DNA from 2 places in the Streptomyces sp. NPDC018031 genome. Region 1 is predicted to be linked to the other one. Evidence: predicted binding sites of a transcription regulator. Region 1 holds the regulator's gene; the other holds the start of a gene.

Region 1 (4,208 bases):
GCCGGGGGTCCGCCGCCGGGCGTACCGGCCAGCTCGTCGCGTTGCGCGCGGACGAAGGCGGCGTCCACCACGGCGCCGTGGCCGGGCACGTACCGGGCGTCCTCGCCGCCGAGCGCGAGCAGCCGGTCCAGGGCGGCGGGCCAGCGGGCGGGGATCGCGTCCGGCCCGGCCTGCGGTTCGCCGGACTCCTCGACCAGGTCCCCGCAGAACACCACCTCGGGGGTGCCGGGGACCAGGACCGCGAGGTCGTGGCCGGTGTGGCCGGGGCCCACGTTGGCCAGCAGCACCCGGCGGCCGCCCAGGTCCACCACGAGCTCCCCGGACACCTCGTGGTGCGGGATCACCAGCAGGTCGGTGGCCTCCGCCGCGGTGTCGCCGGGCACCCCGTGCCGTTGGGCGTCCTCGCGCAGGTCGTCCCGCTCCCGGCGGAGCAGGTCGGCCATCCCGACGGCCGCGTACACCTCGCAGCCGGCGAACGCGGCGGTGCCCAGGACGTGGTCGAAGTGCGGGTGGGTGAGCACGACATGGGTGGGGCGCCGGCCGAAGAGCGCGGTGACCTCGCGGCGGATCATGGCCCCGTCGGCCAGCGTGGCGCCGGTGTCGATGACGAGTACGCCGTGTTCGCCCGCGACGGCGCCGATCGTCTCGTCCCAGCCGGGGAGCCGCCGGCGTACCACGCCGGGCGCGAGGCGCTCCCAGCCGGCCGGTTCGGCGGTGCGGTGCGCGGACGGTTCCGCAGTGCTGTCCATGGGGCAGACGCTAGCGCCCGGGGAGGGTGGCGGCACGGCCGGCGCCCGGCGGGCGGGGCGGTCCGGTGCCGCGGGGCGCGGGCCCTCCGGGAGCGGCCGACTCCACCGTGTGCGGTCCCGGTTGTGCCGTGCGCCGGGCCGTCCACCGGGGCTGGGACGGCTCTTGCCCCCGCCATGGGACCCGGCCGTACACTGACTCAGGAAGGATTTGGCACTCGGGGCAGCTGAGTGCCAGCGGGGCGGCCCTGAGAGCCCCACGGAGCCCGGCCGGGCAGGGAGGTGAGCGCGTGCTCAGCGAACGCAGACTCGAGGTGCTGCGCGCCATCGTCCAGGACTACGTCGGCACCGAGGAGCCGGTGGGGTCCAAGGCGCTCACCGAGCGGCACCGGCTGGGGGTGTCCCCGGCCACCGTGCGCAACGACATGGCGGCGCTGGAGGACGAGGGGTTCATCGCCCAGCCGCACACCAGCGCGGGCCGTATCCCGACCGACAAGGGCTACCGCCTCTTCGTGGACAAGCTCGCGGGCGTCAAGCCACTCTCCCAGGCGGAGCGCCGCGCCATCCAGAACTTCCTGGACGGGGCGGTCGACCTGGACGACGTGGTGGGGCGCACGGTGCGGCTGCTCGCGCAGCTGACCCGGCAGGTCGCGGTCGTGCAGTACCCGTCGCTCACCCGCTCCACCGTCCGGCATGTGGAACTCCTCGCGCTGGCGCCCGCCCGGGTCATGCTGGTGCTGATCACCGACACCGGCCGGGTCGAGCAGCGCATGGTGGACTGCCCGGCGCCGGTCGGCGAGACGGCCCTGGCGGACCTGCGGGCGCGGCTGAACAGCCGGGTCGTGGGGCGGCGCTTCGCCGACGTCCCGCAGCTGGTGCAGGACCTGCCGGAGTCGTTCGAGACGGAGGAGCGGGGCACCGTCTCGGCGGTGCTGGCGACCCTGCTGGAGACCCTGGTCGAGGAGACCGAGGAGCGGTTGATGATCGGCGGCACCGCCAATCTGACCCGCTTCGTACATGACTTTCCTCTCACCATCCGACCGGTGCTGGAAGCGCTGGAGGAGCAGGTCGTCCTGCTCAAGCTGCTGGGTGAGGCCAAGGATTCGGGCATGACCGTGCGCATCGGGCATGAGAACGCCCACGAGGGGCTGAACTCCACGTCCGTGGTCGCGGTCGGCTACGGTTCTGGCGACGAGGCGGTCGCGAAACTCGGCGTGGTCGGACCGACCCGCATGGACTACCCCGGAACGATGGGAGCGGTACGCGCAGTGGCACGTTACGTCGGACAGATCCTGGCGGAGTCGTAAGTGGCGACGGACTACTACGCAGTCCTGGGCGTGCGGCGTGATGCCTCACAGGACGAGATCAAGAAGGCGTTCCGCCGGCTCGCCCGGGAGCTGCACCCGGACGTCAACCCGGATCCCAAGACCCAGGAGCGGTTCAAGGAGATCAACGCCGCTTACGAGGTGCTGTCGGACCCGCAGAAGAAGCAGGTCTACGACCTCGGCGGCGACCCGCTGTCCAGCACCGGCGGCGCCGGCGCCGGTGGCTTCGGCGCGGGCTTCGGCAACTTCTCCGACATCATGGACGCGTTCTTCGGCACCGCCTCGCAGCGCGGCCCGCGTTCGCGTACCCGGCGGGGCCAGGACGCCATGATCCGGCTCGACATCGAGCTGGACGAGGCCGCGTTCGGCACCACCAAGGACATCCAGGTCGACACCGCCGTGGTGTGCACCACCTGCAGCGGCGAGGGCGCGGCCCCCGGGACCTCCGCCCAGACCTGTGACATGTGCCGCGGCCGCGGCGAGGTCTCGCAGGTGACGCGGTCCTTCCTGGGGCAGGTCATGACCTCCCGGCCGTGCCCGCAGTGCCAGGGCTTCGGCACGGTCGTCCCGACGCCGTGCCCGGAGTGCGCCGGTGACGGCCGGGTGCGGTCCCGCCGCACCCTCACGGTGAAGATCCCGGCGGGTGTCGACAACGGCACCCGGATCCAGCTGGCGGGCGAGGGCGAGGTCGGCCCCGGCGGCGGCCCGGCCGGCGACCTGTACGTCGAGATCCACGAGATCTCCCACCCGGTCTTCCAGCGCCGCGGGGACGATCTGCACTGCACGGTCACCATCCCGATGACCGCGGCGGCCCTGGGCACCAAGGTGCCGCTGGAGACGCTGGACGGTCTGGAGGAGGTCGACATCCGGCCCGGCACCCAGTCCGGCCAGTCGATCCCGCTGCACCAGCGCGGTGTGACGCATCTGCGCGGCGGCGGCCGCGGCGACCTCGTCGTGCACGTCGAGGTGCAGACGCCGAGCAAGCTCGACCCGGAGCAGGAGGAGCTGCTGCGGCGGCTCGCCAAGCTGCGCGGCGAGGAGCGACCGACGGGCGAGTTCAAGCCAGGCCAGCAGGGCTTGTTCTCGCGCCTGAAGGACGCGTTCAACGGGCGTTAGGGCCCACGGCCCACGCGGCCCGGACCGGTGGCCACCGAGCCGCCGGACGGGCCGCGACGCCGTTGCCGTCCGCGGCCGGCGGGCGGATCAGGGCCGGTGGGGTCGGCTCCGCCACTCGCCCGAGGCCGTTACGGGTCGGTGCCGGGAACGTGACACGATGTGTTCATGTCCTCTGCGCTGACCGATCTTTTTCGGTATCCGATCGTGCAGGCCCCCATGGCCGGTGGCGCCTCCTGCCCTCACCTCGCCGCCACTGTCTCCGAGGCCGGCGGTCTCGGTTTCCTCGCCGCGGGCTACAAGACGCCGGAAGCGATGTACGAGGAGATCAAACAGCTCCGCGGACAGACCGACCGGCCGTTCGGCGTGAACCTGTTCATGCCGCAGCCGGCCACCGCCGATCCGTCCGCCGTCGAGGTCTACCGCGAGCAACTGGCCGGTGAGGCGTCCTGGTACGAGGCCCCGCTGGGCGACCCCGACTCGGGCAACGACGACGCCTACGAGGTCAAGCTGGCCATCCTGCTCGACGACCCGGTCCCGGTGGTCTCCTTCACCTTCGGCTGCCCCTCCCGGTCCGTCCTGGAGGCGTTCGCCAAGGCGGGCACCCGCACCGTGGTCACCGTCACCTCGCCGGTGGAGGCCCAGGCCGCGCAGTGGGCGGGCGCCGACGCGGTGTGCGTCCAGGGCGTCGAGGCGGGCGGCCACCAGGGCACCCACCGGGACGACCCGCACGCCGACGGCACCGGCGCCGGGTTCGGTCTGCTGTCGCTGATCGCCCTGGTGCGCGAGACGGTGCAACTGCCGGTCATCGCGGCCGGCGGGCTGATGCGCGGCGCGCAGATCGCGGCGGTGCTGGCCGCGGGCGCGAGCGCCGCGCAGCTGGGCACCGCCTTCCTGGTCTGTCCGGAGTCGGCCGCCAGCCCGCTGCACAAGCGGGCGATGACCGATCCGCTGTTCACCCGGACCGAGCTGACCCGCGCCTTCTCCGGGCGCCCGGCGCGCGGGCTGGTCAACCGCTTCATGC
Region 2 (4,208 bases), on a different contig from region 1:
CGGGCCGGGGACGGCCTCCTCACGGCGTGGTTCGCCGCCCTGTGCTCGCACGGTGTCTCGCCTTCGACGTAAGGCCTCCCGCGAGCGCGCACGCGACAACCGACCGGAGCGCCACGGCCCCGTGGCCTTGCACGGCCCGCGAGATCAGGATAAGACGCGCATTTCGGAGGCGCCGCCGGGCGGTTTCCTCCGTGGAACCGGAAACGCCGCTGGGGCGGCACCCTCCGAAGAGGATGCCGCCCCAGGGCTTGAAGGACGCTTGACCGACCGAGTCGATCAGAAGTCCATGTCACCGCCCGGCATGCCGCCCGGAGCGGCCGCGGCGGCCTTCTCCGGCTTGTCGGCGATGACGGCCTCGGTGGTGAGGAACAGCGCGGCGATGGAGGCGGCGTTCTGCAGCGCGGAACGGGTCACCTTCGCCGGGTCGATGATGCCCTCGGCGATCATGTCGACGTACTCGCCGGTGGCGGCGTTCAGACCGTGGCCGACGGCCAGGTTGCGCACCTTCTCCACGACGACGCCACCCTCGAGACCACCGTTGACGGCGATCTGCTTGAGCGGGGCCTCCAGGGCCAGCTTGACGGCGTTGGCACCGGTGGCCTCGTCGCCGTCGAGCTCCAGCTTCTCGAAGACCTGGGACGCCTGGAGCAGGGCCACGCCACCACCGGCGACGATGCCCTCCTCGACGGCGGCCTTGGCGTTGCGCACCGCGTCCTCGATGCGGTGCTTGCGCTCCTTGAGCTCCACCTCGGTGGCGGCGCCGGCCTTGATGACGGCCACGCCGCCGGCCAGCTTCGCGAGGCGCTCCTGGAGCTTCTCGCGGTCGTAGTCCGAGTCGGAGTTCTCGATCTCGGCGCGGATCTGGTTCACCCGGCCCTGCACCTGGTCGGCGTCACCGGCGCCGTCCACGATGGTGGTCTCGTCCTTGGTGACGGTGACCTTGCGGGCGCGGCCGAGCAGGTCGATGCCGGCGCTCTCCAGCTTGAGGCCGACCTCCTCGGAGATCACGGTGCCACCGGTGAGGATGGCGATGTCGCCGAGCATGGCCTTGCGGCGGTCGCCGAAGCCCGGGGCCTTGACGGCGACGGACTTGAAGGTGCCGCGGATCTTGTTGACGACCAGGGTCGCCAGGGCCTCGCCCTCGATGTCCTCGGCGATGATCAGCAGCGGCTTGCCCGACTGCATGACCTTCTCCAGCAGCGGGAGGAGGTCCTTCACGTTGCTGATCTTGGAGTTGACGATCAGGATGTACGGGTCGTCCAGGGACGCCTCCATACGCTCCATGTCCGTCGCGAAGTACGGGGAGATGTAGCCCTTGTCGAAGCGCATGCCCTCGGTGAGCTCCAGCTCGAGCCCGAAGGTCTGCGACTCCTCGACGGTGATGACGCCTTCCTTGCCGACCTTGTCCATGGCCTCGGCGATGAGCTCGCCGATCTGGGTGTCGGCGGCGGAGATGGAGGCGGTGGAGGCGATCTGCTCCTTGGTCTCCACGTCCTTGGCCTGCTCGAGCAGGGCGGCGGAGACGGCCTCGACGGCCTTCTCGATACCGCGCTTGAGGGCCATCGGGTTGGCGCCCGCGGCGACGTTGCGCAGACCCTCCTTGACCAGCGCCTGGGCGAGGACGGTCGCGGTCGTCGTGCCGTCACCGGCGACGTCGTCCGTCTTCTTCGCGACCTCCTTGACCAGCTCGGCGCCGATCTTCTCGTACGGGTCCTCGAGCTCGATCTCCTTGGCGATGGACACACCATCGTTGGTGATCGTGGGGGCGCCCCACTTCTTCTCAAGGACGACGTTACGACCCTTGGGGCCGAGGGTGACCTTGACGGCGTCGGCGAGCTGGTTCATCCCGCGCTCGAGGCCGCGCCGAGCCTCCTCGTCGAACGCGATGATCTTGGCCATGTGAAGTGGTCCTCCCAAGACGACGGGGGTCCCTCCCACTCCCTTGAGGCAGTGGGGGCGGATTGCTCCGGACCGCGCCTGGCGCCCGCGACGGACGGCCTGCCTGCCGTGCGGTTCCTTGCCCCGCCCGGCCTGCGGGCCTCACCGACCCGGTCCTTCTTTGTCACTCTCACTCTCAGAGTGCTAACGCCAATGATTAGCACTCGCCCCCCGAGAGTGCAAGCGAATCGAAGGGTCTCGGTGGGGGGTGGCGGCCCACCGACGGGCTCCGGCGAGGCGCACCGACGGGGCGACGGGCCGCGGCGAGAGGGCACCCGGGCGCCGGACCGGCGGGCGGCCCGAAGGGTCACGACGGGAGGTGACGGCCGGTCGGCGGACGGCCCGCAGGGGCACGGCGGGCGGTCCGAAGGGGCACGGCGGGAGGCGACCGACGGTCGGCAGGCGGCCCGCAGGGGCACGGCGGGAGGCGACGGACGGTCGGCAGGCGGCCCGCACCGTCACGGCGGGAGGCGACGGACGGCCCGCAGGGTCACGGCGAGAGGCGACGGCCGGCCGCCGGACGGCCCGCACCGTCACGGCAAGAGGTGACGACCGTCGACACGCACTCCGGCGAGCGGCACCGACGGGCCGACGGGCCACGACGAGAGGGGCGGCCGAGCGCCCGGCCGGCGGACGGCCCGCAGGGTCTCGGCGCGGCCGGGGCGCGGGAGGGCCGTCCGGCCGCGCCCAGGGGAGGGAGTCACCCGGTGCGGCGCCCCGGCCGCGCCGGGGCCCCGCCGTCACCCGCGCGGCCGGGGTCCCGGCGCACCGGAAGGGCCCGCACCCCACGGGGTGCGGGCCCTTCCGTTCGCCGACATCAGCGATCTGCGTCTCGGCGCTCAGGCCGACTAGGCGCTCAGGCCGACAAGCGGACCATGTCCGCCTGCGGCCCCTTCTGGCCCTGCGAGATCTCGAACTCGACCCGCTGGCCTTCCTCGAGGGTGCGGTAACCGTCCATCTGGATCGCGCTGTAGTGGACGAACACGTCCGCACCACCGTCGACCGCGATGAAGCCGTACCCCTTCTCCGCGTTGAACCACTTGACGGTGCCCTGAGCCATTCCTAACTCCCCTATTACTGGCCCTTGCGCAGGACCGCACTCCGCGGACCCGGGTCAGACCTCACCCCCCAGGTCAGTGGGGAGCGTGCGCCGGAACGCGTCGACCGCCGCTGAATGTATCTGCCCAACTGCCCAGCGCAACAGGTCAATCGGACGAGAATTCTGCAGGCGGCCCAGCGGCGTTAAGTGGAGAATTACCTGGATTCCAGGGCAAGTCGGGCCGGGCATACGTCACCAACCCGGCAATTTGCGCACACACTTCGTGCACAACTTGACGGGTTCTCATATGCGGGCGGCGCGGCACCGGAGGGGGAATCGGTTCAACTGTATCGCGATTCAACACACGGAATCGCCCCGTCCGCTTTATGGGACGGGGCGATTCCGACGGGTGCCGGGGTCCGCGGCCGGGGCGGTGACCAGCGCGGGTCACCGGACGGTGGGTCAGCCGGCGCCCCCGGGTGGTCAACCGGACGGGCGGCGGGGCCGGTTCAGCCGCCGGCGACCGCCGGGATGATCGAGACGCCGGCGCCGTCCGGGGTGGCCGTCGCCAGCCCGCCCTCGAACCGCACGTCGTCGTCGTTGACGTACACGTTCACGAAGCGGCGCAGCTTGCCCTCGTCGTCCAGGACGCGGGCGGCGATGCCCGGGTGGTTCTTCTCCAGCGACTCGATGACCTCGGCGAGGGTCGCGCCCTCCGCGGCCACCTCGGCCTGGCCGCCGGTGTAGGTGCGGAGGATGGTGGGGATACGGACGTTGACACTCATGCGGCTTCACCTTCGGTGAGAGGAGCGGGTACTTCGGTGCGGGGCCGACGGCCGCCGCCGGTCGCCGTGCGGACCCGGCCGGCCCGTGGTCGTGGTCGGGGCCGGCCGGGGCCGGGGCCGGACGTCAGCCGGCGAGACCGGCCTGGCGGAACGCGTCGAGGCTCGGGCGGATGGTCGCCGTGGGGCCGGTGGTGGGCGCGACGGCGTCCAGCGTCTTGAGGCCGTCACCGGTGTTCAGTACGACGGTGGTGAGGGCCGGGTCGAGCAGGCCGGTCTCGATGAGCTTCTTCGTCACGCCCACGGTCACCCCGCCGGCGGTCTCCGCGAAGATCCCCTCGGTACGGGCGAGCAGCTTGATCGCGTCGACGATCTGCGCGTCGTCCACGTCCTCCACCGCACCGCCGGTACGGCGGGCGATGTCCAGCACGTACGGGCCGTCGGCCGGG

Evidence for each region. The regulator HrcA, encoded in region 1, represses chaperone genes, less so after heat shock. The targets are predictions, from matches to a motif close to TTNGCACTCNGNNNNNCNGAGTGCNAA.
Region 2: the regulator HrcA is predicted to act here: its motif matches at 2,060-2,086, upstream of groL (chaperonin GroEL).

Annotation. Positions count from the first base shown of each region.
Region 1 is NZ_JBIRFT010000007.1:295,202-299,409, forward strand. Features, by position in the region: gene ACH4B3_RS19250 (MBL fold metallo-hydrolase) at 1-749, opposite strand, end outside; gene hrcA (heat-inducible transcriptional repressor HrcA) at 1,037-2,053, shown strand; gene dnaJ (molecular chaperone DnaJ) at 2,054-3,187, shown strand; gene ACH4B3_RS19265 (nitronate monooxygenase) at 3,353-4,208, shown strand, end outside.
Region 2 is NZ_JBIRFT010000006.1:324,967-329,174, forward strand. Features, by position in the region: gene ACH4B3_RS17770 (SpoIIE family protein phosphatase) at 1-51, opposite strand, end outside; gene groL (chaperonin GroEL) at 277-1,899, opposite strand; gene ACH4B3_RS17780 (cold-shock protein) at 2,795-2,998, opposite strand; gene ACH4B3_RS17785 (ubiquitin-like small modifier protein 1) at 3,487-3,762, opposite strand; gene thrC (threonine synthase) at 3,887-4,208, opposite strand, start outside.